2 regions of the Bacillus sp. SSR7 genome follow, and region 2 is predicted to be linked to the other one. Evidence: riboswitches for the same ligand, from Rfam matches in the RefSeq annotation. Region 2 holds a riboswitch; the other holds the start of a gene.
What was found. Region 2 has a riboswitch for thiamine pyrophosphate ahead of AC0NJG_RS16065 (MTH1187 family thiamine-binding protein). Riboswitches for the same ligand answer to the same signal wherever they lie in the genome.
Positions count from the first base shown of each region.

Region 1: linked by a shared signal. The riboswitch ahead of tenA (thiaminase II) and the one ahead of AC0NJG_RS16065 (MTH1187 family thiamine-binding protein) in region 2 are both predicted to bind thiamine pyrophosphate.

Region 1 is NZ_JBVVXV010000001.1:254,367-270,015, reverse strand. It holds gene pdxR (MocR-like pyridoxine biosynthesis transcription factor PdxR) at 1-897, shown strand, start outside; gene ddlB (D-alanine--D-alanine ligase) at 902-1,816, shown strand; TPP riboswitch at 1,889-1,994, shown strand; gene tenA (thiaminase II) at 2,118-2,807, shown strand; partial or broken gene AC0NJG_RS01490 (N-acetylmuramoyl-L-alanine amidase C-terminal domain-containing protein) at 3,122-3,244, shown strand; gene AC0NJG_RS01485 (heterocycloanthracin/sonorensin family bacteriocin) at 3,484-3,795, shown strand; gene AC0NJG_RS01480 (homoserine dehydrogenase) at 4,149-4,628, shown strand; gene AC0NJG_RS01475 (RNaseH domain-containing protein) at 4,928-7,315, shown strand; gene AC0NJG_RS01470 (DUF3959 family protein) at 7,524-8,294, shown strand; gene AC0NJG_RS01465 (DUF3995 domain-containing protein) at 8,438-8,854, shown strand; gene AC0NJG_RS01460 (hypothetical protein) at 8,995-9,198, shown strand; gene AC0NJG_RS01455 (hypothetical protein) at 9,581-9,793, opposite strand; gene AC0NJG_RS01450 (DUF1835 domain-containing protein) at 9,971-10,975, shown strand; gene AC0NJG_RS01445 (hypothetical protein) at 11,123-11,527, shown strand; gene AC0NJG_RS01440 (cytochrome P450 family protein) at 11,687-12,922, shown strand; gene AC0NJG_RS01435 (MFS transporter) at 13,191-14,474, shown strand; gene AC0NJG_RS01430 (Vat family streptogramin A O-acetyltransferase) at 14,464-15,096, shown strand; gene AC0NJG_RS01425 (DUF1540 domain-containing protein) at 15,167-15,322, shown strand; gene AC0NJG_RS01420 (PadR family transcriptional regulator) at 15,424-15,649, opposite strand, start outside.
Region 2 is NZ_JBVVXV010000008.1:87,881-103,529, reverse strand. It holds gene AC0NJG_RS16075 (anaerobic C4-dicarboxylate transporter family protein) at 1-1,195, opposite strand, end outside; cyclic di-GMP riboswitch class I at 1,479-1,563, shown strand; gene AC0NJG_RS16070 (methyl-accepting chemotaxis protein) at 1,706-3,445, shown strand; TPP riboswitch at 3,507-3,608, shown strand; gene AC0NJG_RS16065 (MTH1187 family thiamine-binding protein) at 3,709-4,029, shown strand; gene AC0NJG_RS16060 (ABC transporter permease) at 4,001-4,774, shown strand; gene AC0NJG_RS16055 (ABC transporter substrate-binding protein) at 4,771-5,769, shown strand; gene AC0NJG_RS16050 (ABC transporter ATP-binding protein) at 5,766-6,515, shown strand; gene AC0NJG_RS16045 (hypothetical protein) at 6,582-7,355, shown strand; gene AC0NJG_RS16040 (ABC-F family ATP-binding cassette domain-containing protein) at 7,660-9,210, shown strand; gene AC0NJG_RS16035 (glycosyl hydrolase family 18 protein) at 9,662-11,686, opposite strand; gene AC0NJG_RS16030 (DnaJ family domain-containing protein) at 12,208-12,579, shown strand; gene AC0NJG_RS16025 (thioredoxin family protein) at 12,590-12,904, shown strand; gene AC0NJG_RS16020 (hypothetical protein) at 12,918-13,160, shown strand; gene AC0NJG_RS16015 (histidine kinase) at 13,286-13,429, shown strand; gene AC0NJG_RS16010 (TetR/AcrR family transcriptional regulator) at 13,510-14,091, shown strand; gene AC0NJG_RS16005 (MFS transporter) at 14,157-15,389, shown strand; gene AC0NJG_RS16000 (helix-turn-helix transcriptional regulator) at 15,446-15,649, shown strand, end outside.

The sequences.
Region 1 (15,649 bases), on a different contig from region 2:
ATTACAAATGGATTTACCGAAGGATTGGATATTGTACTTTCCTCATTATCGAAGAAATCAGGGCGGGTTATTTGTGAGAATCCAACTCATCATGCTGCGTTGAAGCTTTTTCGTTTACATGGACTTGAAGTGCATGGAATAAATATGAATGAAGATGGCATCGATACGAATGAAGTAGAAAAAAGTTTGCGTAAAAAGGATTTTGATTTCGCGTATTTAATTCCTTCTTATCATAATCCAACTGGTATTGTCACGAGTTCGGAGAAAAGAACGGAACTGATGAGATTATTTTCAAAATATAAAATTCCTATTATAGAAGATGGATTTAATGAAGAACTACGTTATTCAGGTTCACATTTAGCACCATTATTAACTTTTGCTGGTGCTGGTAATAATGTGATTTATATTAGTAGCTTTTCGAAGGTACTTTTCCCTGGTTTACGTGTAGGATGGATTATTGCAGATAAAGAACTAATTCATCATTTAGAAAGTGTAAAAAGAGCAAGAACGATTCACACTTCTACATTAGATCAAGCTGTTCTATTTCAATATTTACATGAAGGATATTTTGAAAAATATTTAAAAAAGGCAAGATCAGTTTATAAGAAAAAATATGAGTTAGCTGTTGGGGCATGTAACGAGTACATTCCGTTTCAAAGAATGACCGGTGATGGTGGCCTCCATTTATTTATAGAGTTAGAAGAAAAAATTCATGCCCGTACGCTTTTGCAAAAGTGTTATGAGCAAGGGGTTACATTTTCTCCTGGAGATGTTTTTTATTCTGATGGAGGAGGAGCGAACACGTTTCGATTAGGATTTTCACGTCTGAAAGAAGAAGACATAGTTCGGGGAATCAAAATAATTGGTGATACAATAAAAAATGAAATTTGGAGTTGAGGAAATGAGAATTGGCGTTATTATGGGTGGAGTATCTTCTGAAAAACAAGTATCAATTATGACTGGAAATGAAATGATCGCACATTTAGATAAAAGTAAGTATGAAATAGTTCCAATTACGTTAAACGAAAAAATGGATTTAATCGAAAAAGCGAAGGACATTGATTTCGCGCTGCTCGCATTACACGGAAAATACGGAGAAGATGGGACAGTTCAAGGAACGCTTGAAAGTTTAGGTATTCCATATAGCGGAAGCAATATGTTATCTAGCGGTATATGTATGGACAAAAATATTTCGAAAAAGATTTTACGTTATGAAGGAATAGAAACACCAGATTGGATTGAACTTACAAAAATGGAGGATCTTAATCTTGATGAATTAGATAAATTAGGATTTCCTTTAGTGGTAAAACCAAACTCTGGTGGATCGAGTGTTGGGGTGAAAATTGTCTATGATAAAGACGAATTAATTTCAATGCTAGAAACTGTGTTCGAATGGGATTCTGAAGTAGTAATAGAGAAATATATAAAAGGTGATGAGATTACATGTTCCATTTTTGATGGTAAACAGTTACCTATCATTTCAATTCGACATGCAGCGGAGTTCTTTGATTACAATGCGAAATATGATGATGCAGGTACTATTGAAGAAGTTATTGAACTTCCAGCTGAATTAAAAGAACGTGTAAACAAAGCGTCACTGGCTTGCTATAAAGCATTAAAATGTAGTGTTTATGCAAGAGTTGATATGATGGTGAAAGACGGTATTCCATATGTAATGGAGGTTAATACATTACCAGGGATGACACAAGCAAGTTTACTACCGAAAAGTGCAGGTGCAGCGGGAATTCATTATAGTAAACTATTAGATATGATTATTGAAACTTCATTAAGAGTAAGAAAAGAAGAAGGGTTTTAAGTAGTGGTATTATGAATACTTTTGACAGTAACATGAAGTGTGTTATGATGAATACAATACGATAATTAAATATTTATCCACTAGGGGGGCCTATTATAGGCTGAGATCAAATGGGAATTTGAGACTCTTAGTACCTGATCTGGTTAATGCCAGCGTAGGGAAGTGGAAAAGACATTGCTATTTTATGTATAAATACTGTCAATTTCACTTTCTTTACGCCTGTAAAGAAAGTTTTTTTATTTTAAAGCGTTAATAGCTGTGGATAAATACTTATATTAAATGAATTATTGGAGGAATTTAAATGACTTTTTCACAATCATTGCGTAAAGAAGTAGATTCAATTTGGGAAGCTAGTTTTCATCATCCTTTTGTAAAAAAACTTGGTGAAGGAACGTTAGATTTAGCTAGTTTTCGCTATTACGTGCTTCAAGATTCATATTATTTAAGTCACTTTGCTAGAGTACAAACATTAGGAGCTGCAAAAGCACTGGAATTAGAAACGACAGCTCGTATGGCACACCATGCCCAAAATACATATGAGGCGGAATTATCATTACATGAGAATTTTGCGAAGAAACTAGGGATAACACAAGAAGAAAAAGATAATTTTATCCCTGCTCCAACTGCATACGCATATACTTCACATATGTATCGTGCTGCGTACGAAGGACATTTAGGCGATATCATTGCAGCCATTTTACCTTGTTATTGGTTATATTATGAAATTGGTGAGCGTTTAAAAGAGTGTCAGCCAGAAGAGCCAATTTATAACGAATGGATTTCTGCTTATGGATCTGATTGGTTCCGTACATTAGTTGAAGAGCAAATTACACGGTTAGATACTATCGCTGAAAAAGTAACTGAATCAGACCGTAAGCGAATGAAACAACATTTTATTATTAGTAGTCAATATGAATATTCATTTTGGGAAATGGCTTATACTTTAGAAAAGTGGCCAGTGGATACAGACGTAAAAGATGTAATTGGATAAAAATGAAAGTAACATTATAGATAGGTATGGATAATGCCTATCTATATATTTTTTCTTGCTAGATTTGCGTAAAGTTGATAGTGTTACGGATACGGCAAAATGTCATATCGATAAGTTAGTTAAGTTAATTTTTTGCGCATTAACTGGTTAAACTTCTGCCACATTTATCCCGCTTTAATGGGCAGTAAGACCCCCACCGCAAAATTCAGCGAAAGCAAAGAAGTTAGGCGGGGATCAACTGCCCATAAAAGTCCGATTGGTGAGGGCTGATAATCAGTGGGGATGAAGAAACCCCCCACTGATTAAAGTTTCACTTTATATTACAAACAAACGGATTAACATATTTCGTTACTGCTCCAACTTCAGATGAACAGCGTAATGGAATGAAATTCTACCTTGAACGTAAAGGGTACGGCATCATGGTTATTGAGAAATGAATTGAACTTAGTAAGCATGAAGATATAACACTAGAATTCAAATTTTATAATTTCTATTTATAAAAATGAGCCCATAGTAAAAATAGGTACATAAACAAGGTGCATCATCTAGTGTTAAGTCATACTTTGTTGGTGTATGAATTGAACTTAGTTTATAGCGCTATTTCTACTTAGATTTAACGAACAGAGATATAGGAAAGCATCGATGAGGTTTTATTTTATAAACGGAGGTTATGAAAATGAATCAGTTTCAACAAGAACTACAAGCGTTAAGCCTTAATGATTACCGGTCTGGAGATATTGTGTATTGGGATCAGCAAAACCAATATCCATATTACTATATTGAAGATGCTGCTCGTCGCTGTGGCGGTTGTGGTCGCTGTGGAGGTTGTGGTCGTTGTGGCGGTTGTGCAGGTCGCTGTGGTGGATTCCGTTGTTTTGGTTGCTTCGGTTGTTTTGGTTGTTTTAGTTGTGGCGGTTGTGGCAGCTGTGGTAGTTGCTCTAATTGTTTTAATGGTACTTCTGATGCTATTGTAATATATGAATATTGACTACATTTATTAATAAAAAACATTAGCTTTATACATGTACATGCCGACAAAGAATATAGCTATCGCTAATGGATATATAGGTGTAAATCAAGGTGAGGTAGATAAAGCGATGATTAGATTTAAAATCTAATCATTGCTTTTTTTATGGATTTATCATCAAATGTCTGTCTAATTTAAGGAGTGATTTCTACTAGCTAGTGTGTAGCTAATGAAATTATTACAAATATGTAAGGTTAATGTAATGTTAATAGATAGTAAATTAAGAGGCTTGAGTGTATTTTAAATAGGATTAAAAAGTACTGTTTATCTATATAATAATGGGTAAATAATATTTAATTAGGAAGTGTATTAAAATGATTGAATTTAAATCTATTATCCATTCGTACAAACTAAAGAGAAAAATAGCTAAGGATTTATACGGAAAAAGAGATGAATTGACAATGTTATTAAATGAACTTAATTACATGAAAAGTACTGTAACATCTGAAAAGAAGAAAGATAATATATTATCTCGTTTAGAATTAATTTATCAAAATATGAAATTAGATAAGCTGTATCCTCTTCCAGTTGCTTGTAATAGTAAATTATTGGAACGATTAGAAAAAGAATCTCTACATACTATTGAGGATGGTGTAAACTGTCTACATTACATGTTAGATATGAATTATGAGAAAATAAAACAATATGGATCGAATACAAGTAGGTCATTTGTTCCGTTATCGCAGTCTTCCATTTGTCTTGCTGATTGTATTTGTTTAACAGGATTTGTATTAGGTTTACTAGGAGCAATTTCATTTGGAGGATTCATATTATCCTTATGTTCAATTACATAATGGTTCATATTTTTAAGAAGAGCACCGACTTAAGGTGTTCTTTTTTAGTTTTATTGTAAAGTTATTGTAAATGATAAATACATTAAGTTATTTATATTGTATAATTTGTATGTATTGAAATATTGTTTTAAGGGGGCTGTATATGATAATTACTTTTTATTTTAAAATGGGCTGTTTCAATAATATATGATTCGGAGAAATGTTTTTTACTTTTCTTTTAAATACTTGATTTAAATGGATTAGAGCAAGTGCTAGTTTTTTGACAATCAAGACAAATAAAGAAAGGAAGTAATGATTTTATGAACAAACTAAGACTGTTAACATTTGAAAATATAGTAGAACCTCTTTTAAACGAAAGCGTATCATTTATATATTTTCCTATTGAATGGCTCGATATTGTAGAGATACATTATAAGACATTTTTATTAACGAGTAAGTTGAAACGATTAAATGAAAGATTATATGATATGTTTTCTGATATATTATTTATTCAGCATAATCCATATGTATTAAACGAAAATACACCATGGATTGTATGTAAAGAACCTATTAGAAAAGAACAACTCGATTATATTTTTCAAAGTTGGTATGAGATTATTCATGATTGGAAACCGAATAAATTAATAGAATCGCCAAAATATGAATGGCATTACGATTTAATTTCTAATTTAACAGTACTACATGATAAGGAAGTATATACTAAGTGGGTGCCCGCTTTAATTTCACATATTTTTTGTGAACGTCCTGTACAATTAGAAAATATACACGAAGAAGATATATATTTTTCTCCTCTTAGATCACAAAATATTTGTGAGGCGATGTCAGAGCCTATTAAAGATGAAAAAACAGAAGACTATTTCGCCTATGTATTTCGGTTCGAATATATAACGCGTGGAGGAGAGAACATTCCATTATTAAATGTTTCAATAGGAATTCGGAGGTTTTATCAAGAATATAACCATCCAGATATTCCTTTGCTTTTGAGACGAAAACGGGGCATGATATTAATTTCTACTCCAGAATTTGCATTGAATAATAAAAAATTACGGTTTGTAAAACTAAAAGTACAACAAGCTACAAATGGTATTAAGTGGATTAAAATATTTAGAAATTTAAAAGATGATTTTCATATAGGTGGAGAAGTTGAATTAGAACATATTCTTCAATATCCGAAAGATTATATGCTAGGAGCAAATCTTAGAGTGTTGCTTCCATACAATGAGAGAATATATAAAGTTCAAGGTACTAAAATAAAATCTGGTATAAAAGCAAAAGAAAGAGAGTATCTATTTAAAGGGTTTCAGCAAAAATTTTCTTATTTCACATTACTACCAGAATGTAAAAGGATGGAAACGGATAATAGGAAAGAATTATTCCCTTTAATTGCACCAAAAGGATTAGAGACTATAACGCTAGAAATATGGTCTGAAAAAATATCGCTGGAAGTAGAACAAGCTTTATTTGAAAGTGAAATGGTGTTAGCTCAAATCAGTGAGTCATCATATATATTAAATGCAGATTCTCCAGTATTGTTAAAAATAGTAAGATGTAATATTGAAAAGGTATTGCAAAATCCATATAAAATGCAATACTGCCAGAAGTATAAAATGAATTTAGTAGAGGATGTTATGAAAGCGGTTTATGCTACTGCAGGTGAGCGCAATGATGCGACTTTGGCGTTAATTGCAATGAAAAATTGTGATGGACGTGAAAAAATTGATCCAAAGCAAATTGTTAGAGAAGGATTTGCAAGAACAAACCGTATTTCAGCATTTATAAATTTATTTATAGGCCAAAGTGTATCTCGTAAAACGATTATAAATGGTATTTTGAGTTTATTAGAACAAAAAGGATTTTTGAAACGTAGTTGGAATAAGATAAATTTACCTTGTACATATGTTAATTTATCAATTGAACGAATCTCGAAATTTGATTTCTTACCTATTTTTTCACAAATTAAAGGAAAAGAAATTTTATATAAATTATATGGGAATACAGAGTGGCAAACGATTGATCGTCTATTATTGAATATAAATAAACATACTACCTTTTTACCGCAGCCTTCAAAAAGAAATGATATGGGCATTCAATTTAAACAATTTGTTTCTGAAACATTAGCGGAAATTTTACAACATGCAAAAGAGCAAAATGAGCAAGTATACTTCATTATAGATGCGAATGTAAGAAAACATTGGATAAAAGAGGTGCAAAATGAAAAAATTGATATAGATACTTTCCCTGACATTGTTCCAGATGTGCTAAAGGTTCCAAACTTAAATGCTGTAAGAATAAATACATCTTTTGATGTACCAAAATACGGTGTGATAGAATGTGATGACGTACTGGATAGTACGAGTTTATATATAGATCAAAAGGGAATGTATTATAGCACTGGTGAGTATCTGTGTAATGATAGTGAAACATTGCATCGATATATACTTGAAATATTACCTCTAGGTGTAAAAGCTGTTGAAAGGAACTATATTGCCAAAATGGTACATTATATGTGCTGTAATTCAAGTATGCTTTTGGAAAAGAATATACACATGCCATATTCTATGCATATGGCGAAAGTAATAAAGAGCTATATGACGGATATAGATGCAAGAGAGTTTAAAGAGTTTGATGATGAATTGGATGTAGATATTCTAAAAATAGAGAAGAAAGATTCAATTATTCTACTTTAAATAATAATAGACAAATCCTGTTCATTATATAGGTCAGGATTTGTCATTTTTTCATGTAAATAAGGATATCTTTTGTCATGTATCTTCTCTTTTACATATTTACTTTATTTCCATACAGGATTAAGATGTTTTTTAGAAATGAAAAACTACACCATGTGGAAAAGCAATATGAATTGACTCAAAAGAAATTTGAAAGGAATGAGGAATTGTGAAGAAATTAGATGTGCTATTAATGCTATTAAGCGGCCTCTTTCCAGTTGCAGGAATTATGAAACAAATCCCACTAGAACAATCTTTATATATTGGAGGCCTTTTATTTTTCACCAGTTTCGGTAGTTATTTTGCGAAAAAAATATATTCACGTATATGTAGTTGGATAGCGTATGCGCCATTTATTACACTACTGTTAGTCATTTGGCATCAAGATATTTCAACAAGTTCAATCATAGAGAATGCAAAAATTGCTGCTTGTATCGCTTTAATCCCATGTTTATTCCGTTTTCGTACATATGGGCTTACTTTCGGTTTATTCGCATTATGGGCTGCTTTACTATGGGATATTAAAGAAGTGCAGTCGTTAGTCATACTTGAACGTATGTCGAGTTTAATGACAAGTAATTTCAAATATCTTATGCTTTTAGTTGGTGGACTTATATTAGGTGGATTAATTGCTATGTTATTACACCGTAAAGAAGAGGATTATAAAGAAAATATAACTTTATTTCAACAAAAAAAGAAACGTAAAAAGCGATCATTTAAGATTCCGATCCCAAGATTACCGAAATTTAAGTTAAAATTATTTAAGTTCGGTGGAAAAGTATCGAAACAAAAAACGCCTGAAAAAATACGTGAGCATAATTACGAAGAACCCACTGCAGTTGCAACATATGAAATGGCAGAGCAAATACCTCAATATAAAGAAGAGACTTCTCAAGGACAAACGAGGATGGAACGTCGTAGAAATAGGTATAATGCATAATGAAATTAAAAGCCCTTTAATGATTAATCAATTTTAAGAAAAATCATTAAGGGGTTTTTTATGTTATTAAAAATAGATTGCTAAGGTGAAATTTATAGCATACTCTAAAATCGAGGACTAAAATAAAATAATGGGAGGACAAAATGTTTATTATTACATATATTTCTGTCTGTATATTATTTTTAGTTAGCTTTTTACATGTTTATTGGGCTTTTGGAGGTAAGTGGGCGACAAATAGTGTCATTCCAACAAAAGCTGGAGAAAAGGCTTTTACACCAGGTACAGGGATGACTTTGTTCATTGCGTTTTTACTAAGTATGGCAGCGATAATTTTATTACAACAAACAAATATTGTTCATTTCGCATTTCCTAATATTATTGTTCGAATGGGATCCTGGGTTTGTATGGTTGTTTTTTTTCTAAGAGTAATAGGTGAATTTCATTATTTTGGTATCTTTAAACGAAAAAAAGATACACGTTTTGCTAGAATGGATACTGTTTTATTTATACCACTTTGTGCATTTCTATCTTTATCATTTTTACTCGCAATTATAATATGAACAAATAATAGTATCAGTTTTTTTCATATTAAATATAAACGTAAATTGGCAAGTGTAAAAGTGTAAAATCTAGTATTAAATAAAAAGGATGTAAGCGCCTTTTTATCGAATTATAGATTATTATGAAAGGCGGGTGCACGATGAAGTATGTAAAAGTCAGTATGAATGGCGGAAGTGAACATAAATTTTCGATGACTTTAGAGCGGTTTGAAAAACTTATTACAACAGAGAATGGACTATTAGAAAATAAATTAGTTAGTATTGAAAATGTAATGATTAATCCTACTAATATATCTTCTGTAGTTGAAAAAATTGGTGTACCGGCTAAGTTTATGGAAGCTTAAAAATTGGTACATAAAAAACATCCACGGAGGATGTTTTTTTTATGTATAAATATATTAATTGTACAATGAATTTATGAGGAGAATTTAAAGTGATACTTCGTACATGCACAAAAAATAAGTACAAGCATATATTAGATAGTGGGACAAGACCTTCGTGTCCTACTTAATACTCAGAAAAACCTCTATCACATGAGAGCATCTGATTGCAGGGTGCTCTTTTTTTATCCCACTTTAATGGACAGTAAGACCCCACCTCAAAATTCAGCGAAAGCAAAGAAGTTAGGTGGGGGTCGGGCTGCCCATTAAAGTCCGATTGATGAGGGCTAATAATCAGTGGGGATGAAGAACCCCCCCTGAGTAAAGTTTCACTTTATCCGGATCTTTAACTTTTAATTTTAAACATGTCTTTGATGCTCATAAATATTAAAAATAAAATAATAGCAAAAATTAAGTTAGATAAATAGAAATCTTGATGAAATAGTAATTCAAAGATGACATCAAAAGCATACAAAAAGGCGATAGTAGGTAATATACAAATAAATATAAATCTCCAATTTTTTAGATAATGTTTATAATTAGGAAATATTTTCTCCATAAACATAGCTCCTATAATTTTTATTTTCTATATAATTATACATTTAAATAAAAAGATTTACAAAAGGTTATTTAGCAATCTTTCTAATACATGATTTGACTAAAAAACTTTTAATGAGTAACACTTAAATGATACACTATAATCTACGTTATTTTTGAAATGAATAGAGGGATTTACATGATAGATAAAATTAAAAATGCTGTAGAGGATATGCACGAAGATGAGGCAAAACATTTACTTCAAAGTATTCTAATCCAATTAAATTTATTAGAAGAAAAGTATAGTGAAGATACTATTAAAAATTTGATGGATATTTCTAGGCAACTAACGAGTAATACATCTTATAAAAGAAATGTAAAAGAAAGCTCACACGTACATATTGCTTTTGATGATTCAACAGCTGGATGTTTAAAGCATATGCTGGGTCAAGAAGAACGATTGGAAGAGATGGTCGTTGCTTTTTCTGAATTCTTTTCAATTGGGCCGATAAATAAGTTACATATGAATGAAGGGCAACTAGCAAGACAGGAATGGTTAGTAAACAACTTAAATGCTTATGAAAATTATTTTGAAGAAGAGTATTTACCAAGGTTTTTAAAAACTATAGAAGAACTACATGCTATACCTATTGAAATCCCTATTACAATTTGGAAAGCCGATAACGCACATGAACATGTAGGTCTATGTTTTGTAATGGCGCAATTAAAAGATAAGAAAAATATTCGCGTTATGAATACATCTGATGCAAGTAAAAAAATATTAAAACTAGAGTATGCGATTCGTGGAACTGGAGAGTTAGCACCTGAAAGTTTAGCTCTAATTCAAAAAAGTTTTGTAAAATTGCCGTATTTAACTGTAGAGAAACGTATGCAGTTTGAACAAGAGTGGGATAGTCTATCGAAAAGTACGGAATTTTTAAGAGTTTGGACAGACAATGAAGTACGTTCTGTACAAGAAAATTATTTTGATCAATTTATTATTGAATGCGCGAAAAGTATAGGCGCTGATCAAGAATTCCGAAAAGCTCCTAGAGTAATTGGTGAAGCACTTGGTCTTGTAGAACAATCAGTTGGCGATACGTTTTTAGAATATCGCTTAAAGGAATTAATTAAACAAGAAGTATTTGAATTTGAAGGTTCATTAGATGAAATGCGTTTCTATAGTGTGAAATTAAGAAAATAATACATCTATTCTGTTTATGAAGAAGCTCGTATTTTTAAATACGAGCTTTATTTTTTGTTGAATTTAGGCTATACATAAGCTTCCCAGAGAGGGCATATCACATATGAATGGTAAAGACAATGAATAAAAAGAAGGTGATTTATTAATATGTATAACCAGCAAAATTATCCATATGATCAAGCGATGTATTATAATCCACAAAACTACGGGTATGAACCTACAAATGAAGTGAGAGATATTGAACAAGAAGATTACAGACCAGATGATGCGGAAGATGCTCCAACGTCACCACCTCCGTCACAAGCGCCGTCGTTACCGTCTACATTTGCTTCTCCTGCACAACCAGGTAATATGAAATCATGGATGTGTAACTGTCTAGGAAGATGGGGCTATTTACGCTTACATCGTCCTGGTCCTTTTGGAAGGGATTTATGGTTCTTCCCGACTGAAGTGAGAAGAAATGGAGTATCAGGTTACACGTGGCAAGGTGGTCGTCGTCGTAAAGTAAGTTATCGCTATCAACAAATTAGTAATTTTATGTGCTTCGCATAAAGAGAAGTGAGGGAGTGAAACGATTTTACTTTCTCACTTTTTATTTTTCAATATACGAAGTAAGATTTTGATTAAAAATTTACAATTTTCGCGTTTTTATTAGAGTATAATGCATATGTTGGGTTGGTTTTCAACAACAAATGAGAGTGAGGGAATACAATGTCAATGAAAAATAAAGTTGGGTTAAGCATAGAGGATGGCATTAATTTAGCTTCAGCTCAGTTTAAAGAAGATGCGTATGAAATTTATAAAGAATCGAGAAAAAAACAACCAATATTATTTGTAAACCAAGTTGAAATCGGTAAAGAATGGCTTATTACTAGATATGAAGATGCTCTGCCACTTTTAAAAGATAATCGTTTAAAAAAAGATTGGACAAATGTGTTTTCTCAAGATACAAAGAACATGTATCTTTCCGTTGATAATAGTGACCACTTAACAACACATATGCTAAATTCAGATCCACCTAACCACAGTCGTTTACGATCTTTAGTTCAAAAAGCTTTTACACCGAAGATGATTGCACAATTAGACGGAAGAATTCAGAGAATAGCAGATGATTTGATAAGTGATATAGAGCGAAAAGGTACATTAAATCTTGTGGATGATTATTCATTTCCATTACCAATTATTGTGATAAGTGAGATGCTCGGTATTCCAAAAGAAGATCAAGCGAAATTTAGAATTTGGTCTCATGCTGTTATTGCATCACCAGAAACACCTGAAGAAATAAAAGAAACTGAAAAACAACTATCTGAGTTTATTACATATCTTCAATATTTAGTTGATATGAAACGAAAAGGGCCAAAAGAAGACTTGGTGAGTGCTTTAATACTTGCAGAGAGTGAAGGGCATAAACTGAGCGCTCGGGAACTATATTCAATGATAATGCTATTAATTGTAGCAGGACATGAGACGACAGTGAATTTAATTACAAATACGGTATTAGCACTTCTTGAAAATCCAAATCAATTACAGTTATTAAAAGATAATCCAAAATTAATTGATTCGGCTATAGAGGAAGGATTACGTTATTATTCTCCAGTTGAGGTTACAACTGCAAGATGGGCAGCAGAACCTTTTCAAATTCACCATCAAACAATACAGAAGGGAGATATGGTTATTATCGCATTGGCTTCAGCGAACCGTGATGAAACAGTATTTGAAAATCCAGAAATATTTGATATTACACGGGAGAACAACCGTCACATTGCCTTTGGCCATGGTAGTCATTTCTGCTTAGGAGCTCCACTTGCGAGGTTAGAAGCAAAGATTGCTATTACTACTTTATTTAATCGAATGCCTAAACTACAAATAAAAGGGAATCGTGAAGACATTAAGTGGCAAGGTAATTATTTAATGCGTTCTTTAGAGGAATTACCATTAACATTCTAGAATATTTATTGTAAGACATGCATACATAGAAAATGATTTACATAGAGTATGTATGTGTTATTTAAATTCGAAACGGAAGGGTGAAAACATCCCAATGATCAACTAATTCTATTTGTAAGAGATCTTCGTTAAAAAACGAAATATTCTTCTGAATAGGATTAGTCTGTACATTTTTAGAAAAGGGATGTATTTCGCTCTGCGAAAAATATAGTCTTTTCATATGATTTGTGCTGCCTCCTGTTCAGAACATGAAATAGGAGGCTTTTTTATGTCGACAAATGTAGAAACGAAACAAAATAATGGGGTATCACAAGTATTGAAGAATAGATTTGTACAGGGAATTTTAGCTTCAGCATTATTTTTACAAATTGGAATATGGGTTCGGAACTTTGCCGTATTACTATATGTAATGGAAATGACAAAAGGTGATGCTTTTGCTATTTCGATGATTTCAGTGGCGGAATTTGCTCCAATTTTCATCTTTTCCTTTATTGGTGGAACGTTTGCTGATAGGTGGAAGCCGAAGAAGACAATGATATGGTGTGAAACGTTAAGTTCTATTTCAGTATTTGCTGTATTAATTACTCTTATGTTTGGTACGTGGAAAATTGTGTTTTTTGTCACGCTTATTTCTGCAATTCTTTCGCAATTTTCTCAACCATCTGGTATGAAATTGTTTAAACAGCATTTATCAACGGAACAAATCCAATTAGCGATGTCTATATATCAAACAATTTTTGCGATTTTTATGGTGCTAGGACCGATTCTGGGGACATTTATTTTCCATAGTTTTGGAATTTATATTTCAATCATCATAACAGGTATCGCTTTTTTACTGGCAGCAGCTGTGTTGTTATTTCTTCCGAAAGATCTTGAGAATGATAATGAGAAGAAAGAAATCACTTTATTACAGGAAATGCTGGACGGTATTAAATACGTAAAAAAGAAAAAGGCATTAACTTTGCTAGGGCTTTGTTTTATGGCAGCAGGACTAGGAATTGGTTTAATTCAGCCGTTAGGTATTTTTATTGTAACTGAGCAGTTAGGATTATCAAAAGAGAGTTTACAATGGTTACTAACAGTAAATGGTGCAGGAATGATTGTTGGCGGTGCTTTAGCGATGGTGTTTGCAAAAAACGTTGCGCCGCAAAAGATGTTAATTATCGGTATGTTTGGTCAGGCAATCGGCATCGGTATTATAGGTTATTCCACCAATTTATGGGTAACACTCACAGCACAACTTTTTAGCGGTTTAGCTCTTCCTTGTATTCAAATAGGTATTAATACGCTCATTATTCAAAATAGTGATACTGATTTTATTGGTCGTGTAAATGGCATTTTAAGTCCGCTATTCACCGGTTCAATGGTAGTAACAATGAGTATTGCTGGTTCATTAAAAGAAATATTCTCATTAAGTACGATGTATGAAGGCACAGCTTTACTATTTATAATTGGATTATTATTTATTTTACCTATATACAATTTAAAGCCAGTAATAGCGGTAGAAAGTGAAATGGATAGGAAAGGAAGTGCTGTGCAACATGAATCCTAATCCAAATGTTAAATACCCTATCGAAGGAAATAAAAATGTTCACTTTATAAAAAATACAATAACGAAAGCTAATATACTCGCCGGAGACTATTCATATTATGATGCGAAAGATGGAGAAACATTTGAAGATCGAGTACTCCATCATTATGAATTTCTTGGTGATCACCTTATCATTGGAAAGTTTTGTTGTATTGCAAATGGAGTTACCTTTATTATGAACGGAGCGAATCATCGTATGGATGGATTTTCAGCATATCCATTTAATATATTTGGAAATGGGTGGGAGAAGTATACACCTAATTTGTCTGATTTACCTTACAAAGGAGATACAGTCATAGGTAATGACGTTTGGATTGGTATGGATGCAACCATTATGCCCGGAATCAAAATAGGGGATGGTGCAATCATTGCAGCTAAATCTGTTGTGACTAGAGACGTTGCACCATATACAATTGTTGGTGGAAACCCTGCAAATAAAATAAAGGAACGATTTACAAATACAATAATAGAGGAATTACTGCAAATTCAATGGTGGCATTTTGATATTGAAAAAATAACTGAAAATATAGATGCTATTGTACAAGGGGATATAGAGCCATTAAGAAAGCTAAAAATGGAATGAAAAATGCATAACAAAGAGTATCATACCTCCGAATTTTGTTAATGATAATAGAACAAGGAGGTGTGATACTATGGCACAAGACGTTTTATGTGAAGTAAACAACTGTAAATTTTGGGCTAACGGTAATAAATGTAGCGCAGACGCAATTTATGTAGTAAGTCATAAAGGGAAACAAGCATCGACTACAGAAGAAACAGATTGCAAAACTTTCGATCCGGAAGTATAAATTTTTGAAGGGTAGCCAAATCGTGGTTGCCCTTTTATTAATTATAGTATTGATAATAAATCTCATTTTCATTCATTGTTTTTAACTTTTCTTTTATTTTTTCATATTTTCTTCATAAGTGATGTAATCCAAAGCAATTCATGTTCGATACGTGATTTACTGAAGTCAATGACTTCTGTAATAAAAAATGAGTTAGCATCAAGAGATTGAATAGCAGTAAGTTGTTTATGTAGTATGTCTTGGCGTATTGTTAAAACTTCTTTTCTCTCTTCATAATCAAGTTTTTCAAATAGCGCGATACGAACAAGAAATTCAATATTGTTTGTC
Region 2 (15,649 bases):
GATCAAAGTTAATGGCAGCAACGATTGTTCCATAGTTTGGAATGAAGAAGTATCCATTTACTGCAGGGAACATCGCGATTAGTAGTGCTGGTGGAATACCGAGTGATAATCCAAGAGGCATTAAAGCGCGTACTGTTGCGGCTTGGCTATATAGTAAAATAGATAGAATGAATAATGCGATGGCAAATAGCCATGGTGCACTTGTTACTAGATGCTGAATGGATCCTTGAATCATATTTAAGTTTCCGTTAAAGAAAGTATCTCCCATCCAAGCGATCCCGAAAATAGCAACAACTGCTGTTGCCCCTGCTTTAAAGACGTTACCAGACACGATGCTTTCTACATTTGGTTTACAGAAAATAATAATAAGAGCTGCAATCGTTAACATAACCATTTCAATTGTATTTGGCATGGAAAGACGGGCTAACTTCCCATCAACTATCCATCCTGGACGAAGTGCTTCAAATGAACCGAGAAGTACGACAAGAAAAGTTCCTACTAGGAAAAGGATAACTGATAATTTAGCACCTTTTACACCAACAAATTCTTTTTTCTCTTCAATCTTAGGAATCATTCCTTCTTTTAATCGTTTTAAGTATTCAGGGTCTTCATTTAATTCTTTCCCCATTTTGCTAGCAACAAATGCAGCTACCATACAAGCGATGAAAGTAGAAGGGATACTTACTTTTAAAATATCTAATAAGGTGATTTTATAGTCAGCTAACATTGCTAAAAGTGCAACTGTTGCAGCTGATATAGGACTAGCTGTAATTGCTTGTTGGGAAGCAATTACAGCGATTGACATTGGTCGTTCCGGTCTAATTCCGGATTCGCGAGAGACTTCAGCGATAACGGGAAGTACAGAATAAGCAACGTGACCAGTTCCTGCACAGAGTGTAAATAAATAAGTAACAATTGGAGCAAAGAATGTAATACGTTTTGGATTTTTTCGTAATGCTTTCTCAGCCAGATGAACAAGGTAGTCCATTCCTCCAGCGGCTTGGAGTGCACCAGCAGCTGTAATTACTGCTAAAATCATAAGCATTACATCAATAGGAGGAGCTGTAGGTTGTAAGTGGAAGACGAAAACAAGTATTGCCATACCAACGCCACCCATTACTCCTAGACCAACTCCGCCTAGGCGTGCGCCAATAAAAATGCAGAGTAGTAACGTAAGAAATTGTAGCCAAAACATGATAAACTACCTCCGAAATTCATTAGTTAAGATATATTCGAATAATTTAATTTAAATGAAAATTAAAATAAATACTCAAAACAATCCTTGTGTTATATACATTTTTTATTATATAACACAAGAAATGTAACATTCACGTACTTTGTTAAATTATTTCGAAAAAATAATACGTTAAAAATTTACATTTATATCTCTAAATAGGTAGACATTTTAATTTTTATGTTGTAATCTTTGATAGAGAATAATTACATTCTCATAGAACTCCCATATCGTTCAACTCGTTCAGCGAGAAAGGCAAACTGATGGAAACATTAGGACGCAAAACTACAGGAGCTAAGGCCGAAAGGCTAAGCTAGCCAGTTACCGGACGGATAGGGTTGGTCTTGACCAATGCTTTTTCATTGGTCTTTTTTTTATTTGTGAACAAATGAGAAACCTTATCAGCTGTTGATAAGGTTTCTATTTTAATAGTTTTCCTTTATATTAAGTTAATTAAGAAAGGTGATGTTGATGAAAAAATATTGGCACAAGCTATCATTTCTTCAAAAGAATGTATTGTTAACTGTGCTAGTTATTTTGACGCTTGTTGGTACTATGGGAGCGTTAAGTTTTAACATGTTTCAAAATAGCATGATGTCTATATTTGAAAGGCATTCTTTTGAAACAGGAGATACGGTATTACATAAATTAGACGAAGAAATAGTGAGAGATGTTACAAAAGACCCAGTGGCACAAAGAGAAAAGAGAGAGAAGTTAACAGAGAAATTAGATGAAGCAACGGAAGAATTGAATAGCGTTGGACAAATCTATATTGTTGGAGCAAAAGAAAACGAAAAAGGTGAGTTACTAATCGTCGATTTGTCTACAGAGTTAGCAAATGTTGTTGAAGTAAGGCCGGGAGAATATTATAAACAACCAGACCTTTGGATGAAAGCATACGATAAGGTAATGAGCACGAAAAAAGCAAATATGACAGTAGTATATGAAGATCTATTAGGATCATGGGTAACGATATTAGAGCCAATTAAAGATGGAGATGGAAATATTGTGGCAATTGTTGCAGCCGATGTAGATGCTTCTATTGTTCCTATTACAAAGGAAAAGTTCATTATACAAGGTTTAATGTTTATTTGTATTTCTGTTTTAATTGCAACTGTTATTCAATTCTTAATCGTACGTAACGCACTTGCTCCATTGCGGGATTTACGTGAAGGATTGCGCAGAGTTGGTGAAGGTGATTTAAGTATTAAATTAGAGGAAAGACCAGATGATATTGGTATTATTAATGCGTATTTTAATAATACCATCGAGAAGTTTAAAGGAATTATAGATAAATTGAAGCAGACGGCAGAACAGGTTTCCTCATCTTCACAAGAATTGTCAGTGAGTACGAAAGAAAATAGCATGGCAGTCCAAGGAATCGTAAGTTCTATAGTTGAGTTAAGGGCTGGCGTTCAATTGCAAGAAACGTCAGTACCAAAGTATTTAGATATTGTATATGAAATGGAAGATAGGATGGAAGAGATAACTAATATTGCAAAACAAATGACGAAAGAGTCTGAAGGTACGAAGCATCATTCAGAAAAAGGAAATGGTATTATTGAACAGACGATGAATCAAATGAACATAATACAAAATGCAGTACAAGATTTATCTTCTATCATTTATTCTTTGGAAGTAAGATCAAAAGAAATTAGTGATATTGTAACTGTAATTACAAGTATTTCAAATCAAGCGAATTCGCTAGCTTTACATGCTACTATTGAAGCTTCACATGCTGAGGAAACTGGAGAGGGATTTGCCGTTGTTGCTGATGAAGTGCGTAAATTAGCAGAGCAGACGGAAGCATCAGCAAAAGATATAGCAAAATTAATAGGGGACACACAAGCCGAAACGGAAGAAGCTGTTGTTTCAATGCAAAAAACCTCAAAAGAAGTAGAGTCTGGAATGAAACTTGTTGAAAGTAGTGGTGCTTTCTTTGAAAAAATTTCGAAATCAGCACAAACTGTTACCAATCAAGTTGGAGTTGTTTCTAGCAATTCAAATAATATATTGCAAAATAGCCAAAATATTGTTCGTGTTGTAAATGAACTATCACTTATTGCAAATAAGTATGCGAATAGTAGTAGTAATGTTGAAAAAAGTATGAAAGAACAGGAAATGTCTGTACAGGATATTGCTGAATTAGCCAGTTCTTTAAGCTGGCTCTCACAGGAGTTACAAGAGTTAATTGGGGAATTCAAAAGTTAAATGAAATGATTATACATGCTTTTGTTTGTTCAATAAAATAAATCATGCTACAATGAAAACGAATTAAGGACCGGGGAGCCAATTGGCTGAGAGGATGTGAGCAAACATCGACCCTCAACCTGATCTGGATAATGCCAGCGTAGGGAGTTACTTAAAGTGATGTAGCATATGTTATTCTATAATAACTTGCATACAAGGCTTTCCTACTGCGTAGGAAAGCCTTTTCTTGTTTTAAAATTTAATTTCATAAGGGGGATTTTACTATGTCACAACAAGTTACAATTTCGTTTTCAGTAGTACCACAAGCAAAGAACAAAGATGTGTATTCTGTTGTTGATAAAGCAATTGAGGTTGTACAACAATCGGGAGTTCGTTATGAAGTAGGGGCAATGGAAACAACGCTGGAAGGAGAATTAGATGTACTTCTTGATATCATTAAACGTGCACAACAAGCTTGTGTAGATGCTGGAGCAGAAGAAGTGATTACTTCTATTAAAATCCATTATCGTCCAAGCACTGGTGTAACGATAGATGAAAAAGTTTGGAAGTACCGTGATGAATATGCAAAACCAGAAGCAATCTAAAATAATTACAGCAATTTGGCTTATCCTTCTCATTGCGATATGGGAAGGATCTGTTTCATTATTTAAAATTGAACCGTGGATTTTACCGAAGCCTTCTGCCATTGTTCAAGAATTAATTGGAATGAAAGATTTACTATTACCGAATACGATGCAGACGCTGCAGGAGGTTATAATTGGACTTTTCTTTGCGATTTTAATTGGGACAAGTATTGCAATTCTTATGGACGTTATCCCTTTATTTCGTATTTTAATAAATCCGTTACTTGTTATTTCGCAAACGATTCCAATCGTTGTACTTGCACCGTTATTTATTATTTGGTTTGGATATGGAATGCTACCGAAAGTAATGGTAGTCATACTCGTTTGTTTCTTTCCAATTGCGCTTAGCATTTTAGAAGGTTTCCAAACGGTAGATAAAAATATGTTGAAGTTGTTGCAAACGATGAAGGCAACGAAATGGCAAGTTTACCAGAAAGTAAAGTTTCCGGCAGTGCTTCCATACTTTTTCTCAGGGTTAAAGATTGCAGTTACATATAGCGTAATGGGAGCGATTATTGGAGAATGGCTCGGTGCAAGCGAAGGATTAGGAGTTATGCTTACGAGAGCTACAAAATCCTTTTTAACAGCCCGAGTATTTGGTGTGGCAGCAATTATTGTTATGGTGACATTATGTCTGTATTTTATCGTGGAGTTTATGGCAAGAATAACAGCACCATGGATATATAGAAAGGACGGCAGAAAATGAAAAAAGGTTTAAAAGTTATGTTGGCTGCCTTATTAGCGGTAAGTGTGGCTGGATGTAATCCGGCGAAGAAAGAAGAAAGTGCAAGTAAAGATCAAAAAGTAAAAGTCGTATTAGATTGGTTTCCGAATACGAATCATACTGGCTTATATGTAGCGCAAGCGAAAGATTATTATAAAAAGCAAGGCTTAGATGTAGAAATTATTCAGCCTGGTGATAATGTGACGGCAGAGCAAATGATAGCTTCTGGAAAAGCTGACTTCGCAATAAGCGCGCAAGAAAATGTAACGTTGGCTCGTGTAGAAGGTATTCCTGTTGTATCTGTAGGAGCGATTATTCAGCATAACACTTCAGCTTTTGCATCGCTTAAGAAAGATAACATGACTTCGCCGAAAGATTTTGAAGGTAAACGTTATGGGGGCTGGGGAGGACCAGCGGAAGAAGCTACATTAAAGACAATTATGGAGAAAAATCAAGCCGATTTTAATAAAGTGGAAAAAATCATCTTGGGACAAACAGATTTCTTTAAATCAATTGGTCGTGATGCAGACTTTGAATGGATTTATTACGGATGGGATGGAATTGAAGCGAAGCGCCAAGGAAAAGAGTTAAATACGATTATGGTGAAAGACTTAGATCCAGCGCTTGATTTCTATAGTCCTGTTATTATTACGAGTGAAAAACATACGAAGCAAGATAAAGACTTTGTGAAAAAGTTTATGAGTGCAACGACAGAGGGTTATAATTTTGCAATTAAAGAACCGAAAGAAGCTGCTGATATTTTAATTAAAGCTGTTCCAGATGTAAATAAAGATTTAGTACAAGAAAGTCAAAAATGGTTAAGTACGAAGTATCAAGATGATGCAAAAGCGTGGGGAGTACAGAAGGAAGAAGTTTGGACGAATTACATGAATTTCTTATATGATAACAAAGTTATTAAGAAGAAAATTGATGTGAAAGATGCCTTTACGAATGAGTTCCTTCCAAGTGAAAAATGAGTGGATTACAAATAAAAGATATTGTGAAATCTTTCGATGGAAAGAATGTATTAGCAAATATTAGTGCTTCTATACGAGAGGGAGAGTTCGTTTCCTTCGTAGGACCGAGTGGTTGCGGGAAAAGCACATTATTAAATATGATTGCAAATGTTGAAAATCCAACAAGTGGGAATGTAACGTATAACGATAAACACGTACAAGAACAAGATGTTGTAAGTTATATGCCGCAACAGGATTTATTACTACCGTGGCGATCAGCTTTACAAAATATAGTTCTTCCATTGGAAATCGAAGGGAAACCGAAAAAACAAAGGCTGACAGAAGGAATGGAAGCATTAAAGCAGTTTGAACTAGATGAATATGCAGACCATTATCCAGATGAATTGTCTGGTGGTATGCGTCAAAGAATTAGTTTTCTGCGCACATATTTATGTGAAAAGCCAATTATGCTACTTGATGAGCCTTTTGGTAAATTAGATGCTTTTACAAAAATGGAAGTACATAGCTGGCTTTTAAACTCTTGGCACCAAGAGAAGCAAACAATCGTTATGGTTACACACGACTTAGATGAGGCAATCTTGCTTTCGGATCGCGTATTTATTTTATCTCAAAGACCAGCATCGATAGTTGGTGAGGTACAAGTGAAATTACCTAGGCCGAGAACGATGGATATGTTAACATCACTTGAGTTAAAGAAAGATAAGGAAGAAATTTTGAGAGTATTAGCTCCTTATATGAAAAAATAGAAAAAGCCTCTTAACAGTTTTTGGTATAATTACTGTTAAGAGGCTTTTTTATCTAGGGGGAGGAAGATGAAAACTATAGAGAAAATAGTAGATGAATTAACGGCAGATAATCTTGAAGAAAGAAAAGCTTTATTAAAAAATCATATTTTATTAATGAAGTATGGTATGGAACATCATGAATTAAAAGAAGAAGAAATGACAGAAATTTTAAAGTGGGTTCAAGGTCGAGATCAATTGAGAAAAGATGTTCCGGAGTTACGTGATTTACATTTAATTAAAAAGTTTCAAGCGGTATTAGATGAATTTATTCATTCTATAATTTCAAATGGTTATATAGAAGACGCGGTAGAAATTCTAGAGAGTGTATTAAAAAGTATGGGGGCAGTCGCTCATATTGTAAAAATTATGTTTGTCGGCAAAATGAAAGTTAATAGAAATTCATTGGAAATGGTAGAGGTGTTAAAACGAGAGTGTTACAACTTAATGGAACAACGTGCTGTTGTCGGTTTACATGCTCAAATTTTTCACGTTTTAGGTTTTGTTCATTCAATTCAGTTTGATTTAGAAGAAAGGTCACAGGAGCATGGACGAGTTGTGATAGGTCTTTTAACAGATTTTAAAACGGATGAATTGAAGTCTGTACAACAATTTCAAACTGAGGACCATATTCAAGAAGTGAAAAGTATGGTTAATAAAGGATACGGAATAGAATTACAAAGAAGAATTTATATGTGGAAATCGTTAACGCTCATCTTTACAAGTCCATATGCGTTAGAAAAGATGTATAAAGAAATGTATGCAGAAAACGATAAAACGAGGAAGGAACAAAAGGAAAAGTAGAGAATAGAATATAACAGAGTAGTTTATACTCTTAATATAACAAATGTTAAAGGAGTGAAAGGATAAAATGACTTTATCAACTGTTCTTCAAATGGTTTTAGCTTGATATGGGAGAAGTCTGCCCATTTTTATCGATTAAGCTAAATTGAAGACAGCAGGTAAAGAACCTTAATCCTTTTTTACGATAATATGTAATGGGTAAGGTGTATTCACCTTACCCATTTTTATATGCAAAATTAAATAAGGCTTTATACTGTTGCTCTCTCTATTTAGCTTATGAACCATAAGTAAAGGAGAGAAAAAAATGAGTATATTAACAGTAGAAAATGTAAGTCATTCGTATGGTGAGAAAACCATTTTATATAATGCGTGCTTTCGACTATTAAAGGGCGAGCATGTTGGGTTAGTAGGGAAAAATGGAATCGGAAAATCAACATTGTTAAGGATTTTAACAGGAGAACTTATACATGATGACGGGAACATTGAATGGTTCCCGCATGTGAAGATAGGTTTTTTACAGCAGCATATGGATTTACAAGAGGGGATAACAATTGAAGGCTACTTACAAAGTGCATTTTCTGATTTGTATGCGGTTGAATGTGAGATGTTAAAAATAGCAGAAGAAATGAATGGAGCAGGAGAAGTAGAATTAGAAAAATTGTTAGTAAAGTATGGAGAATTACAAACTATATTGGAAAGTTCTAATTTCTATCAAATTCATACAGAAATTGAAGAAGTAGCAACTGGTTTAGGATTATTTGAAGTAGGTTTGGAAAAGGATGTTTCAAAGTTAAGTGGAGGACAGCGAACAAAGTTATTACTTGGGAAGCTCCTTTTAGAAAAGGCTGATGTTTTATTGCTAGATGAGCCAACAAACTATTTAGATACAGCTCATATAGAATGGTTGCAATCGTATTTGAGACTGTATGAAAAAGCTTATGTAATCATTTCACATGACGAAGTATTTTTGAACAGTATTACGAATGTTATTTATCATCTAGAAGCAGGGAAAGTGAAGCGATACGTAGGAAATTATGAAAAGTTTATGCAAAGTTATCAAGTGCAAACGAAACAATTGCAATCGGCGTATGCGAAACAACAAAAAGAAATTGCTCAGCTAGAAACATTTATTCAAAAAAATAAAATTCGAAAAGCGAAACAGGCAAAAAGTCGAGAGAAAGTATTGGAGAAAATGCAACGGGTTGAAAAGGTTAATCATGTCACTCGATCCCGTTTTGATTTCAATGTGTATGAGGAGCCAGTGAGTCGTATATTGCAAGCTGAGAAACTAAGGATAGGTTATAGTGATCCGTTATTTCCAGAGCTGAATTTACAAGTGAAAAAAGGAGAAAAGATAGCGATTGTTGGTCATAATGGAATTGGAAAAACGACGATGTTAAAAACGTTATTAGGTCAAATAAGGCCACTAAGCGGTTCGATTTCTGTTGGAGAACGAGTAAATCCTGCTTATTTTGCACAGGAAGAGTTTGCTTCAGAAACAACACCATTAGAGAAAGTTTGGACAGAAAGACCAGATATGACAAAGAAAGAAGTACGGCAAGCATTAGCGAAGTGTGGATTGAAAGAAGAACACGTATTAAAACCTATTCGTTTATTAAGCGGCGGAGAACAAACGAAAGTACGTTTATGTGAACTTATCGTAGCGAAAAGTAATGTTTTAATTTTAGATGAACCAACTAATCATTTGGATATAGAAACGAAGAAGGCTTTGCAGGAAGCGTTACAACAATATAAAGGAACAGTTTTACTTGTCTCACATGAGTCTTCTTTCTATGAAGCATGGATAACAAAAGTATGGAATATAGAAGAATGGAACGCTGAACAATATGAATAAAGAAAAGGCATTAGCTTGTATAAGCTAATGCCTTTTCTTTGTGATTAACATGATTTTCGAGAACTTTTACATGAGAATTGTATGAAGAAGCACTCTTATGGTGCGCTTATAAGCGTGCTTTTTCTTTTGTTATATTTATAATAATACTAGATGCCTTTCCCTAATAGGCGACTATCTTTCTTTATATATATAGATAGTTTGAAATGGAATTAAAATAATTCCTATATGTAAAGGATAATGTGATTACTATAGGAAGACAATAGAGCTTAAAGGAAATTCATGTAAAATTCAGATGAACTTCACGCGAACTTCATATTGGAAACTAAATATAATTATAATAGGTTATTATAATGTTCATTTGTGATTTTTCATAAAATTAAAAGTTTGAATTTAGGAGAGAGGAATCAAACCTAAATTCAAACTTTAGTGAAATAATTAGTGGGAGTTACGTTTAGTTTTCGCTAATGGATGCATTTACAAGTTCAGCAGGAGTGCCTGTTCCTGCCCCTCCGATTGTAATCGATCCACCAGAAGGAATTTCACTATTCCATCCTGCATTCGTAATTACGTAATGATTATTAGTTTTACTACTAATTTTAGAATCCCAAACTTGTGTTAAATTGCCGTTATAATCAAATTCTAATTTCCAGTTTTTAATAGGGGTTGTTCCACTATTTTTAATTACAATCGAGAAGTTGTAACCACTTCCCCAATTTGAAGTTACTGAAAAGGTAGCATTGCTATTTCCACCAGGAGGTGTTGTGTTAGCATCATCTGTTTTTACAATAATAGAAGTAGGCTGTGATTTATTCCCAGCGGCATCTTTTGCTATTATTGAAAATTTGTATTCTGTATTAGCTTTTAAGTTTTTAATTGTAATGCTATTTGTTGTTGTACTCCATTTCTCTTCCCCAGCAGTAATTTCATATTCCGTAACTCCTACGTTATCAGTAGATGCAGTCCAGTTTAATTGAACTGAGTTTGAATTTTTATTTGTAACAGCAATATTTTTTACGTTTGTTGGTGGCTCAGTATCTTTTTGAGTAATAGGTCCACCTAGTAATTCTTTTACTAACGTATCAAGTAATTTTGGCCCACTACAACTATATTTTGGACTTGTACGGCAATCTCCGCTAAGCTCCCAAAACATTGCGCCACTTAAACCTTTTGTTTTTATATAGTCTGTTTTATGTTTCATAGATTCATTATCATCGTAGCTAATAAATGTGCCTGTAGTTGCATTATATAAATAAGGTACTTTCGCTACATCGTTCCACCCGCGAACAAAACCATTTTTATTCACATAATTAGCTGCTAAATCACCATAATCATACACACCTGTATCACCGGTAGAATAATCATCCCAAGTACCTTTAGAAGCGAGCTTTCCATCACTACCTGGTTTACAAGGTTGGTATTGTCCATTATTTTCTTTTCCGCAACTTTTCCATCCACGTCCGTAAAAAGGTACACCTAATACGAGTTTATCTGCTGGAACCCCTTCATTTGTATAAATGTCTATCGCACCATCTACGTAAAATTTCGTATCCGCTGCTGGGTCATTTGGATCTTTGTATAGAGCTGCATTATGGTTAGAAGTAGCTTCCCATCCACCGTGGAAATCATATGTCATAATATTAATCCAATCAAGTATTTGAGAGATTTTCTTTAGCTCTGTATGATCGGCATAACGTTGGCTTGCACCTGATGCGATTGTTAGTAAATACTGTTTGCCATCTTCTGCACCAGCTTTCGTTAATGCATTTCGAACTTCTTGAAGGAGTAGGGTGAAGTTTTGCTTATCTTCAGGACGATAACTACCACCAGGAATCGTTTCTACGCCCGGATATTCCCAATCTAAATCAACGCCGTCAAATCCATATTCGCGTAGGAAATCGACTGTAGATTCAGCGAATACTTTTCTTGTTTTTTCATCAGCGGCCATGTCAGAAAAGCGGTTAGACCAAGTCCAGCCACCAACAGAAATAATTGTTTTTAAGTGAGGATACTTAGCTTTTAATCGTTTCAGTTCGCCGAAATTTCCGCAGCGTGCGTATTTATCACAATCTTCCCAAGTTGTACCTGAGCCAGGATAAGATTTTGTGACATCGGCCCATGGTTCACCGAGTACGAGAGTACCATTAGGGACTTCTTTATTTTGCAGTGGTACACCAGATTCTTTACAGTTCCACGTTTGTTTATTTGGATTATCGGGGTGATTAGAAGGGTTTCCATGTTTTCCATTCCAGCAAATATCAGCGAAAGCGTAGTTTAAATGAGTTAGCTTTGATGCATCAATGTCTGCAACTTGATAATTACGTCCGTAAATGCCCCACGAAGGAAAATACCCAACAATTTTTTGACCTTGCTTTGGTGAATCTGCTAATGCGAAATTTGGAGTAATAAAGTTCGTGAGAAAAAGAGGTAAGAAGAGTAGTAGGGATAGTAATAGCGGTGTGAATTTTTTTAATCTCATAGTCATTTCTCCTTTCAAAATAAAAGATATATTTAAAGGCATGCGCCAATAAATCACAATGAATCTAGACGTATGAAACGTTTAGATAAAGTGAAACTTTAAACAGTGGGGGGCTTCATCCCCCAATGATTATCAGCCCTCACCAATCGGACTTTTAGGGGCAGTTGATCCCCCACCTAACTTCGTTGCTTTCGCTAAATTTTGAGGTGGGGGTCTTACTGCCCATTAAAGCGGGATAAAAATGATCAGACATCACGAAGTCTATACAAGGGAGCTGGGGTGATTAAATCGTAGCAAATGTAAGATTTGGTGTAAACGCTTTATTGAATTCGAAAAGACTTTCTCAATATGAAGTGGCTCTAATACAGATTACACATGAAAATAAAATATTGATTGGGGAGGAAAAGGCTTCTTGTAATTAAATTTGAGAAAAAATTGTATGAAGTCAATTTGTAATAGCGTAGCGAGATGAGAAAATATCATGTAAAATAATAGTAAAAATATGTAAAGGAGCGAATGGTGTGGATGTCTTTTTGAACATTGCTGAAGAAAAAATTCGACAAGCAATACGGAATGGAGACCTTAATCATATTCCGGGAAAAGGAAAACCACTACAATTAGAAGACCTTTCAATGGTACCTCCAGAACTTAGAATGAGTTATAAAATTTTAAAAAATGCGGGAATGATTCCACCAGAAATGGAACTACAAAAAGATATATTAAAAATAGAGGATCTAATTGCTTGCTGTTATGATGAAGAAGAGAGAAAGAAATTAAGAGAAGAGTTAACAGCAAAAACGCTTCGTTTTCAGCAGGTAATGGAAAAGAGAAAGATGAAAGATAGTTCAGCTTTTCGTATGTATCAAGACAAAGTATTTCGTAAATTACGCTAAGAGGGATAAGATGACTACATTTAAAACGATAGAAGAATTAGCGACCTATATTGAAGAACAACAATTGGTACTTCTGTTTATTAAAACGGAAAATTGTGGTGTTTGTGATGTTATGCTAAGAAAAGTAAATTGCGTATTAGAGAATTATGATTATGTAGAGAAAATAGAGATATTACTACAAGACATGCAAGAGATTGCAGGGCGATATGGAGTATTTACAGGGCCAACAGTTTTATTATTTTATAAAGGAAAAGAGATCCTTCGCGAATCACGCTTCATTTCACTTGAAAATCTAGAGAGAACCATTCAATTATTCAAGGAATAAGGGAGGATTTTATATGGAATTTATTATTGTCATACTATTATTTGTTGTAGTCGGAACGATCGTAACAGCAGTTCGATCAAACAAAAAGAAGGTAAATCTTGCGAAACAAAATAACATTCATAATTCATCTAACAACTCATCACCATTATTTTTCTTTGCTGGATCTGATAATGATAGCTCGCATGATGGAGGTTCACATGATTGTGGAGGGTCTTTTGGGGGAGATAGCGGGGGAAGCTGCGGTGGTGGTGATTGATGAAAATGCGCCTTATATAGGCGTATTTCTTTTTAAACAAACGTTTGATTAGTCGGCTTACATATGCATAAACACAGTTAAACAAACGTTTGATTAATATTTTTAACATACTAAGGGGAATGGAAATGAAAAGGGAGCCGAAAGTGAAAAACAAGGGGAAAGTAGTGTTATTTTTATTAGCTGCGGGAGGCGTATTTCTAGTTAAATTAGCATTTAAATTTGGAACAATACATACGATTCGAACTTGGTTTGAAAGTACGTTTTCTTAAATAAGGAATATAGCCTCTTGCGATAGAGGTTTTTGATTTGTTATCATTAGACTGAACGGTCGGTTTAAAGAGGTGTGAATATGAGAAGAAGCGCAGAAGAGATAAAGAAAGAAATTGCATATAAAGCAGAAAGTCTGTTTTCACAGAAGGGCTATTCAGCTACATCTATGGAAGAAATTTGTGAAATTACAGAGAGAAGTAAAGGAAGCATTTATTATCACTTTAAAAGTAAAGAAGAATTATTTTTATTTGTAGTAAAACAGCATACGTATGATTGGCTTGAAAAATGGAATGAAAAAGAGAAGTTGTATAGTACGAATACTGAAAAACTATATGGTCTCGCGGAATATCATGTAGAGGACATACAGCAACCAATTTCAAATGCAATAGAGGAATTCTCTATGAGCCAAGTTGTAAGTAAAGAGATTTTGGATGAACTATTAGCTTTAACTAGAGAATCATATGTTATGTTTGAGAAACTAATTGAAGCAGGCATACAGTCTGGAGAGTTTCGTGAAGATAATACGCGCGATCTTATGTATATTGTGAATGGATTATTATCAGGGCTTGGAGTACTTTACTACGAGTTAGATTATAAAGAGCTACAACGTATTTATAAAAAGGCAATAGATGTATTGTTAAAGGGAATGGCAGCTGAATAATAGGTCAGTTGCTTTCTTACAAAACAAAATAGACCGAACGGTCGGTTTATGAAAGGGGAATGTAAATGAACGCTTTATTTAAAAACCGAGCATTTATGCTCGTTATGGCGTCTGATATTTTACAACAATTTGCAATTTGGATCAGAAATATGGCCCTTCTATATTTCATAATGGAGCGAACGAATAATGATCCAGTTTCCGTGTCGTTGTTATCAGTTATGGAATATGCACCTATTTTTATTTTCTCGTTTATCGGTGGTGCGCTAGCTGATCGCTGGAATCCGAAAAGAACAATGGTCGCTGGAGATGTATTAAGTGTCCTGTCTATTATAGGAATTGTCCTGTTGTTAAAACTGGATTATTGGCAGGCTATATTTTTTGCAACACTCATTTCCGCGATTGTAGGTCAGTTTTCTCAGCCATCATCTTCGCGTATATTTAAGCGCTATGTAAAAGAAGAACAGGTAGCAAATGCGATTGCATTTAACCAAACATTACAGTCATTATTTCTGATTTTTGGACCGGTGGTAGGATCGCTTGTGTATACACAACTTGGTTTATTTACGTCACTATATAGCTTAATCATTTTATTTTTGTTATCTGCTATCGCCCTTTCATTTTTACCAAAATGGGTTGAAAAAGAGCAAGTGGCGAGAGATTCATTAAAAAATGATATAAAAGAAGGTTGGAAATATGTTCTTCATACGAAAAATTTACGTATGATTACAATCACTTTCACCATTATAGGCTTAGCTGTTGGATTAACAATGCCATTAGAGGTGTTTCTTGTAATAGAACGCCTTGGAATGGAAAAGGAAGCAGTTCAATATTTAGCTGCAGCTGATGGAATAGGTATGTTAATTGGTGGTATTGTTGCTGCGATTTTCGCTTCAAAAGTGAACCCGAAAAAGATGTTCGTATTCGGTATGAGCATATTAGCGATGTCATTTTTAGTAGAAGGGCTATCTACATCATTTTGGATTACTAGTTTTATGAGGTTTGGAACAGGCATTTGTTTAGCCTGTGTGAATATCGTTGTCGGTACGCTTATGATTCAACTTGTACCAGAAAATATGATTGGAAGAGTAAATGGGACGATTTTACCGCTGTTTATGGGAGCAATGTTAATTGGAACTTCACTAGCTGGAGGATTGAAGGAGATGACCTCACTAGTTACCGTATTTTGTATAGCAATGTTACTTATTTTATTAGCAATAGGTCCGGTTTTACGTATGCAAATAAAGAAAGAAGATGTTGTTAATCAAGAGGAAATGACGAATTCATTGGCTTCGAAATAGCTATTGCAGGGGGGCTGAATTGCTCCCTTTTTTCATGGCGATCTTTTGACAATGAAATGCCCCAATTATATACTGATGATGTAAAAACGATTTTACATGTTAGGAGAAATGGTGTGAAAAATCAAATCTATGAATTACGCACTGAAAATAATATTTCACAAGGTGCATTAGCTGATAAGTGTAAAGTTTCAAGACAAACGATAAATGCAATTGAGAATAATAAATATGATCCAAGTTTAGCGTTAGCGTTTCGTTTAGCG